DNA from 3 places in the Streptomyces sp. NPDC048751 genome. Region 3 is predicted to be linked to each of the others. Evidence: riboswitches for the same ligand, from Rfam matches in the RefSeq annotation. Region 3 holds a riboswitch; each other region holds the start of a gene.

Region 1 (2,885 bases), on a different contig from region 3:
CCTGGGTCACCGACAGTCCCAACACCCAGCTCAACGGCCGGGTCAGCTCCCTGCGCTTCAGGTTCGTCAGCGCCATGGCGGGCGTCCTCGGGGTCGGCGGCGACCTCGCCCAGTGGACCGAGGAGGAGCTCGCGGAGGCCCGGGAGTGGGTGGAGCTGTACAAGAAGATCCGCCCGCTGGTGCAGCACGGCGACCTCCACCGGCTGCGGCCTCCGCGGGGCGGACTCAGCGCCGTGCAGTACGTCCGCGGGGACGAGTCCGTGGTCCTGGCCTGGCTCCAGGCGCAGCACCACGGCGAGCCCGTACCGGCGCTGAGGCTGCGCGGGCTCGACCCGGCAGCGTCGTACGAATGCCTCGAAACCGGCGAAATCCACCGAGGGGCGGTGTTGTCGCACCACGGATTGCGTACTGGGCTGCGGGGCGACCTGGATGCGGCAGTTCTCCGGCTGCGCCGCATCTGAGAGTTCTGTCCGAGTTTGCGGATTTTGATCCGAACTCGCTTTAAAAGAAAAGGGTCTGGAGCGGCGTCACGTGATTAGCGTCATATCCGTGACGGTGCGTCGCTCGTCATGTCCACGTAATTCCGATGGTTTTCAAGGACTTTCACGAAAACCGATGCCTGTGTACTGCACGGAGTGTCACCGGGGATTCTCGCGCCGATCACGAGAAACGCATTCCCGCGCAACCCTCCGCTTGTCCGTTTGAGTCCTGGTCGCTTACGTTCATCCACCAATCCGGACGGACGCCCAATCCTGCCGCCGCCCGGAGAACCGCACCCCACTGACCCGTGTACGGCAGGAGCGGGGGACCCACAGGTAAGACCGCCTGTTCCGGTTCCCGGAACGGCTTGGGGTTAAGTCGCGCCTCGGCGCGGCCGGGCATCTCCAGCTCGCACCCGACAGCTCACCTCGCAGGCGCCGGAGAGGAATTCGCCATGCCCGCGAAGGGTAAGCACCGCCGTCCGAAGACTCAACGTTTCACCCGCTCCATAGCCGTCGCCGGAACCGGTGGCGTCGCACTCGCACTTCCCCTTCTCGGGGCCACCGGCGCCCATGCCACTCCTTCCCAGTCCGTTCCGGAAAAGGCCGTCCAGTCCGCCCCGGTGGCGGAGAAGAAGACCACCTCCGGCCCTGCCGGCACGCGGACCTACACGGTGAAGTCCGGCGACTACCTCTCGAAGATCGCCACGGAGCAGCACGTCCAGGGCGGCTGGAAGAAGCTCTACGCCGACAACCGCGAGGCCATCGGCTCCGACCCGTCGCTCATTCACCCCGGCCTGAAGCTCTCCCTGGGCAAGAAGGCCGCAACGAGCACCGGCACACCGACCTCCTCGAAGCCCTCGAAGACCTCCACGTCCTCGAAGTCCTCCGCCGCCAAGGCCACCACGGCCACCCAGGCCGACAGCGCCTCCACCGGCAGCGGTTACACCCTCCCCGTGGCCGGCGCCACCATCGGCACCCCGTACCACATGGCCGGCAGCATGTGGTCCAGCGGCTACCACACCGGTGTCGACTTCGTCGTCCCGACCGGCACGCCCCTCAAGGCCGTGGCCGCGGGCACGGTCGTCTCCGCGGGCTGGGGCGGTGCGTACGGCAACCAGGTCGTCATCAAGCTGAACGACGGCTACTACGCCCAGTACGCCCACCTGTCCTCGATCGCCGTGTCCGCGGGCCAGACCGTCACCGAGGGCCAGCAGATAGGCCTCTCCGGCGCGACCGGCAACGTGACCGGACCGCACCTGCACTTCGAGATCCGGACCACCCCGGACTACGGCTCGGACGTGGACCCGGTCGCCTACCTCCGCGCGCACGGCGTCACCGTCGGCTGACGGACCACGCCACCCCCTGCCTGACACGCTGCCGAAGGCCGGACCCCGATCCCCGGGTCCGGCCTTCGGTATGTCCGGGCACGGTAAAGCCAGTCACAGTCGTGAACGATCGCCGCGTTGCGGTCCTGTGGCGGGGGCGTCAGAGGAGTCGACAGCGGGGGCGGCGTCGGGGGAAGGTGATCCCCGTCAGACGGCAAGCGCTTTCCATCCGTAGTCCCGCCCCGCTGAGGAGCTGTTACCCCGTGACGAGCACGCGCAGAGCCTTCGGTGCCCTGGCCGCCGGCGCCGCCCTGGCCGCCCTCGCCCCCGCGACCACCGCCGGCGCCACGCCCCGCCACCGCCGCCTCATCGCCCACGACGACTTCCGCCACGGCCTGCGTCAGTGGGCCGTCGAACTCGAGCAGGGCGGCACCGTCACCGCCGCCCGAGGAACCCTGGAGGTCGACGTACCCGCCGGGGCGACGATCTGGTTCAGGAAACCGCTCGCGGGCCCGTACGCCATCGAGTACACCGCCACGCCCGTCTCCGCCGGGGGCGTCAACGACCGTGTCTCGGACCTCAACAACTTCTGGAACGCCGTCGACGTCCGCTCTCCCGACGACCTCTTCGCCACCCGGCGCGGCGGCGCGCTCGCCGAGTACGACTACCTCAAGACGTACTACGTCGGCTACGGCGCCAACACCAACACCACCACCCGACTGCGCCGTTACGTCGGCCAGGCCGGGGTGCGCCCGCTGCTCTACGACTACACCGAGCCGCTGCTCGTCGCGAACGAGCCGAACCGCGTCCGCGTCGTGTCCGACGGTTCCACGGTCCGCTGGTGGAACAACGGGCGGCTGGTCTTCGACCACACCGACCCGGAGCCGTACACCGGCGGCCACTTCGCGTTCCGCACGACGTGGAGCCACTTCCGCATCAGCGGTTTCCGGGTGTGGTCCCTATTCCCGGATTGGCAAACTCTTTAGGAGTGGCTTATCTCACCGCCCGTCAACCCCTGCCTACGGTCGCGTAGGTCACATTCGGGGGTGAATCATGAACTGCTGTGGCAGACGATTCG
Region 2 (2,885 bases), on a different contig from region 3:
TGCGCGGCGACGACACCGTCTCCGACCGGTCCTTCGCCGCGCTCGCGCGGGTGGCACGGGCGGGTGCCCAGCACCTCGTCGTCACGGGGCGGCCGGCGCCCCGGGTGCGCCCGCTCCTCGACGACCTCGGCAGCGGGGGGCTCGCGGTGTGCGGGCAGGGCGCACAGGTCTACGACGCCGGCGCGGACCGGCTGTTGTGGTCGGTCACCCTGGACCGGGAGCTGGCGGAGACGGCGCTGGAGAAGGTGGAGGCCGAGGTGGGGCAGGTGTACGCCGCGGTCGATCAGGACGGCGTCGGAGGGCTCACGCTCATCGAGCCCGGGTATCTGATGCCCCACCCGACCCTGCCCGCCGTACGGGTCGGCCGACGCGCGGACCTGTGGTGCGCGCCGATCAGCAAGGTCCTGCTGCGCCATCCCGACCTGTCCGACGACGAGTTGGCGGCGACGGCGCGCGGAGTGGTCGGCTCCCTCGCGACGGTCACCATGTCGGGCCCGGGAACGGTCGAACTCCAGCCGTGCGGCATCACCAAGGCCACCGGCCTGGCGCTGGCCGCCGAACACCTGGGCCTGAGCCCGGCGGACACGATCGCCTTCGGTGACATGCCCAACGACATCCCCATGTTCGACTGGGCGGCCCGAGGCGTCGCGATGGCCAACGCCCACCCCGAACTCAAGGCCATGGCCGACGAGATCACCGAGTCGAACGAGGACGACGGCGTCGCCGTCGTCCTCGACAGACTGTTTCCCGAAGGCTGAGGGGCAGGCCCTAGTACGCGCCGAAGACGTTGTCGATCGAGCCGTAGCGCGCCGCCGCGTAGTTGCAGGCCGCGGTGATGTTCGCGATCGGGTCGTAGGGGTCGAACGACGTGCCGGGCACGTGGTAGGCCCGGAACGTCGGGTCGATGACCTGGAGCAGGCCCTTGGACGGGGTTCCGGCGGCCGCGTTGGAGTCCCACAGGTTGATGGCGTTGGGGTTGCCGGAGGACTCGCGCATGACGTTGCGGTAGATCCCGTCGTAGGAACCGGGGATGCCCCGCTCGGCCATGATGGCGAGCGACGCCCGGATCCAGCCGTCGAGGTTGTTGGGGTAGCCGGTGACGGCAGCGGTCGTCAGGGCCGCCGGGGTGGCGGCCGAGGCACTGGTCGCGCCGATGAGCGGCAGCGCGAGCACGGCGGCGCCGGTGCCGGCGACGGCGAGGGTGCGAACGAGTCGGGACGTGCGGGTGCGGCGGGGCAGGCCGGCAGTGGGCATGGCGAATTCCTCTCCGGCGCCTGCGAGGTGAGCTGTCGGGTTCGGGCTGGGAGGTGCCCGGCCGGGCCGCCGTTGGGCGACGCGGCTTCACCCCTAGCCGGTCCGGTGCGATGTCCGGCCCGGCGACTTACCTGGGTCCCCCGCTCCTGCCGTATGCGAGTGTTCGTCGATGGGTGGCTGCGGGCGGCGGCAGGATGAGGCGTCCGCCCGACAGGCCGGGAACGTATGCGAGAGCACATGTCGGGAACAAGTGGTGGATTGACGTCTCGCCCCATTGACCTTGGTCTGAGGCGTATGGGGTGCTTGATCCTTTGCGGTTGCCAAGGCTCAACTCGGGGATGGGCAAAGGGGAGAGTCGGTGCACTGCGCCGTGTCCGAACAGGCCCGAACGTGACCCAATTCACTGCTCGCATATCCTCAGCTCATTTGCCGCCAAGGGGAATTGGGAAATCAATTGCGGCAAATCGGGCAGCGTGCGTCTGTGGCCGGATGGTGACCGCCGGGTGGGGCATGAATCACTGCTCGCGGGTAAGGCGATGGATGTCCTGTCATATCGGATGATCAAAGACATAACGCCTGATTCCGTACCGTCCGGACGGTACGGAATGTGGGAGGGCGGGGGGCATCAGTGATCGAAAGGTGACCGGATACGCTGACTTGAGTGATGGCAGCGACCTATCGACAAACCATGTAAGCGCCGGTAGACACCAGCAGACAGGAGACCCCTCGTGACCGTCGTCGGGCCGTTCGGGCTGAGCGTGCGGGACCAGGCTCTGGAAGCCGATGTCCAGGCCGGAATGGCGGCCGTCGAGGAAGGTTTGCTCGAAGCCACCAAGAGCGAGGTCCCGTTCATCACGGAGGCCGCGCAGCACCTCGTACGAGCGGGCGGGAAGCGTTTTCGGCCACTTCTCGTGATGCTCGCGGCGCAATTCGGTGACCCTTACGCGCCGGGGATCGTGCCGTCGGCGGTGGTGGTGGAGCTGACCCACCTCGCCACGCTGTACCACGACGACGTGATGGACGAGGCCGAGGTGCGACGCGGGGTGGACAGCGCGAACACGCGCTGGGGCAACTCCGTCGCGGTCCTCACCGGCGACTTCCTGTTCGCGCGGGCCTCGCACATCCTGGCCGACCTGGGACCGGAGGCGGTCCGGGTCCAGGCGGAGGCGTTCGAGCGGCTGGTCACGGGCCAGATCCTGGAGACGGCGGGTCCCACGGACGGGCGCGACCCGGTCGAGCACTATCTGGACGTGCTGGGTGGCAAGACCGGCTCGCTGGTCGCGGTCTCGTGCCGCTTCGGGGCGATGATGTCCGGCGCCGACGAGACCGTGGTCGACGTCCTGACGCAGTACGGCGAGCGGCTGGGAGTCGCCTTCCAGCTCGCGGACGACGTGCTGGACATCGCCTCCGACTCGCACGAGTCGGGCAAGACGCCGGGGACGGACCTGCGCGAGGGCATCCCGACCCTGCCGGTGCTGCGGCTGCGCGAGCGGGCGGCCCGGCTCGGGCTGGCCGAGGACATCGCCCTGTGCGAACTGCTGGACTCCGACCTGACCGACGACGCCCGGCACGCCGAGGCGCTGGCGGCCCTGCGCGCGCATCCCGCACTGGAGCAGGCGCGGCAGGACACG
Region 3 (2,885 bases):
AGCCGCCGTTCAGGATGTTCATCATCGGCACCGGCAGCAGGTGCGCGTTCGGGCCGCCCAGGTAGCGGAAGAGGGGGAGGTCGCTGGCCTCGGAGGCGGCGTGGGCGACGGCGAGCGAGACGCCGAGGATGGCGTTGGCGCCGAGGGAGCCCTTGTTGTCGGTGGCGTCCAGGTCGAACATCGCCTGGTCGATCAGGCGCTGCTCGGTGGCGTCGTAGCCGACCAGCTCGGGGCCGATCTGCTCGATGACGGCGAGGACGGCCTTCTCGACACCCTTGCCGTGGTAGCGGCCCGGGTCACCGTCGCGGAGCTCGATGGCCTCGAAGGCGCCCGTGGAGGCGCCGGACGGAACGGCGGCACGACCCGTGCTGCCGTCGTCGAGGCCGACCTCGACCTCGACCGTGGGGTTGCCTCGGGAGTCCAGGATTTCCCGGGCTACGACGACGTCGATGGACGGCACGAGCATCTCCTTCTTGGGATGTGACGCTGGAAGTGCGGGGCCCGTGGGCCTTGCGACTAGAGCCTAACCGCCCCCGTGGCATCGGCATCCGACCGACCGCCCCGTGGACAGGCTGACGGTACACATTGTTCCTGGACGGAACAAAGAGCGGGCGGGGATTGCGGGCGAAGGGCGGGCAAAAAAAAACCCCGCTCCGGTGCGTACGGGGGAAGACGCACCGGAGCGGGGAGCCCGCGTCCCGCTCCGGCGGGAAGGCGGTGGGCCCGGCTTACTTCAGGTGAAGCTGCTGGCCCGGGTAGATGAGGTTGGCGTCCTCGACGATGTCCTTGTTCAGCTCGAACAGCTTCTCCCAGCCGCCCGCGACCTTCTGCTTCGCGGCGATCTTGCTGAGGGTGTCACCCGCGACGACCTTGTACTCGCCGTCGCCCTTCTTGACCTTCTTGCCGGTCGGCGTGGTGACGGTCTTCTTGGCGGCGGGACGCTCGGAGGAGCGGGAGGCCTGCTGCTCGGTCGAGCGAGTGCTGGTGCCGCTGTCGTTCGAGGAGCTGCTGTTGTTCGAGGAGCTGCTGGAACCGCTGGAGGAGGAGCCGCTGCCGGAGGAGGTGTCGGTGCTGCTGGAGGAGGCACCCGACAGGCCCTTGCCGCAGACCGGCCAGGCACCCTTGCCCTGGGAGGCGAGGACCTTCTCGGCGACGGCGATCTGCTGAGCCTTGCTGGCCTGGTTGGCCTGGGAGGCGTACTGCGTGCCGCCGTACGCGGCCCACGTGGAGGCGGAGAACTGCAGGCCACCGTAGTAGCCGTTGCCGGTGTTGATGGACCAGTTGCCGCCCGACTCGCACTGGGCGACCGCGTCCCACTCGGAGGTGGTGGCGGCGGAGGCGTTGCCGGCCGCCATCAGCGGGGCGGCGACGGCGGCGCCGGTCACACCGGCGATGGCGATGGCCCGGGTGGCCTTGGACGGACGACGGTGCTTGCCCTTGCCGGAAAACAGCATGGTTGATCCCCTCACCGACGCCTGCGAGGTGAGCTGTCGGGTTCGGGCCGGTTGAGTTGCCCGGCCGCACCTCTCACGAGGCGCGGCTTCACCCCAAGCCGGATCCGGTCTCAACGTCCGGGCCCGGCACTTACCTTGGGTCCCCCGCTCCTGCCTACGGCGCTTGACGCGACGACTGTTCCCGTACGGCCGCTGGCAGGATTCGGCGTTGCGGCAGCCGGGGCTCGTGTTGGCGAGCGGTCACGACCGTAGACACGCCATCCGAGGAATTTCAAAGACGATCAGGGCTTCTGAGACTCATCCCACACTTTCGCCAAATTGGACATTCAGCGCGAAGTGGGGCGTGAACTCCCGCCGCTTTTCGCCCTATTCAGCCCCGACTCGAAGGGTCTGACCGGCGGAGATGTTGTTCGGGTCGGCACCGATCGCCTGCTTGTTCTCGGCATAGAGCGCGGACCATCCACCGTCGAGGCCAAGGGAGTCGGCGATGGACGCCAGGGTGTCACCGGGACGGACGGTGTAGGCGTGACGGCCAGTGGAGGCCACCTTCGCACCGGCGTCCGCGCCCTTGTCGACACTCTCGTCGGCGCTGCCGCCGCGGTGCCGACCCGTGCCGCCACCGATGGAGCCGGTGTCGACGAGACTCCAGGAACCGGCGCTTTGCTGCACCTTGTCCGATTCATCCGACTTGCCGGTTGCCCGGCCCTCCGTCGGCGAGCTCTCGGGACTTTGCGAGACCTTCGCGCCGGAGTCGGTGGAGGAATCGGACTTTGCGGAACTGTCCGACTCGGCGGAAGAAGAGGACGAAGAAGAGGAAGGGGACGGTTTCCCGGAGGAACCCGCAGTGGAGTCGTCGGGGGTGCCGGCGGTGTCCGAGGGCCCGTCGGACGTCCCGGAGGAACCGGAGGAGGACTCAGCGGAATCCGACGAGTCGGACGACCCGGATGATCCTGACGATCCGGTCGAGCCGGATGAATTGTCCAGGCCCCGGGAGGGAACCTCGTCGGCCGTGCCCGTGTCGACGTCCGACGAACCCGAGTCCTTCCCGAGCCCGGTGAGCAGTCCACAGGTGGGCCAGGCGCCGGGGCCGATGTCGGCGAGGATCTTCTCGGCGACGGCTATCTGCTGGGAACGGCTGGCCTTGTCGGCGCTGGTGGCGAAGTCGAGGCCGCCGTACTTCTCCCAGCGCTCCTGGGTCAGATGCAGGCCGCCGTAGAATCCGTTGCCTGTGTCGGCGCTCCACGCTCCGCCGGTCTCGCAGTCGGCCACCTTGTCCCACGTGGTGCCGTCGGCCGCGCTCGCGCCGGTGGCGCCCAGGAGCGGGATGGCGATGGCGGAGCCCGTCACCCCGGCGGCGACGAGAAGAGCCGGAGCCTGACGAGGGCGACGGTGGCGACCGTTCCCGGAGAGCATGCGGTGACCTTTCGCGAG

Evidence for each region. A riboswitch is a leader RNA that binds a small molecule or an ion and turns the genes downstream of it on or off. The one in region 3 is predicted to bind cyclic di-AMP.
Region 1: another riboswitch for cyclic di-AMP. It lies ahead of ACGFNV_RS02890 (peptidoglycan DD-metalloendopeptidase family protein); the one in region 3 lies ahead of ACGFNV_RS12090 (transglycosylase family protein).
Region 2: another riboswitch for cyclic di-AMP. It lies ahead of ACGFNV_RS11355 (transglycosylase SLT domain-containing protein); the one in region 3 lies ahead of ACGFNV_RS12090 (transglycosylase family protein).

Annotation. Positions count from the first base shown of each region.
Region 1 covers NZ_JBICUX010000001.1:643,356-646,240, forward strand. Annotated here, with positions in the region: gene ACGFNV_RS02885 (alpha-galactosidase) at 1-461, shown strand, start outside; cyclic di-AMP (ydaO/yuaA leader) riboswitch at 769-930, shown strand; gene ACGFNV_RS02890 (peptidoglycan DD-metalloendopeptidase family protein) at 935-1,828, shown strand; gene ACGFNV_RS02895 (DUF6250 domain-containing protein) at 2,071-2,793, shown strand.
Region 2 covers NZ_JBICUX010000002.1:937,293-940,177, reverse strand. Annotated here, with positions in the region: gene ACGFNV_RS11360 (HAD family hydrolase) at 1-758, shown strand, start outside; gene ACGFNV_RS11355 (transglycosylase SLT domain-containing protein) at 769-1,254, opposite strand; cyclic di-AMP (ydaO/yuaA leader) riboswitch at 1,259-1,433, opposite strand; gene ACGFNV_RS11350 (polyprenyl synthetase family protein) at 1,983-2,885, shown strand, end outside.
Region 3 covers NZ_JBICUX010000003.1:104,562-107,446, forward strand. Annotated here, with positions in the region: gene eno (phosphopyruvate hydratase) at 1-460, opposite strand, end outside; gene ACGFNV_RS12090 (transglycosylase family protein) at 729-1,454, opposite strand; cyclic di-AMP (ydaO/yuaA leader) riboswitch at 1,458-1,626, opposite strand; gene ACGFNV_RS12095 (transglycosylase family protein) at 1,821-2,867, opposite strand.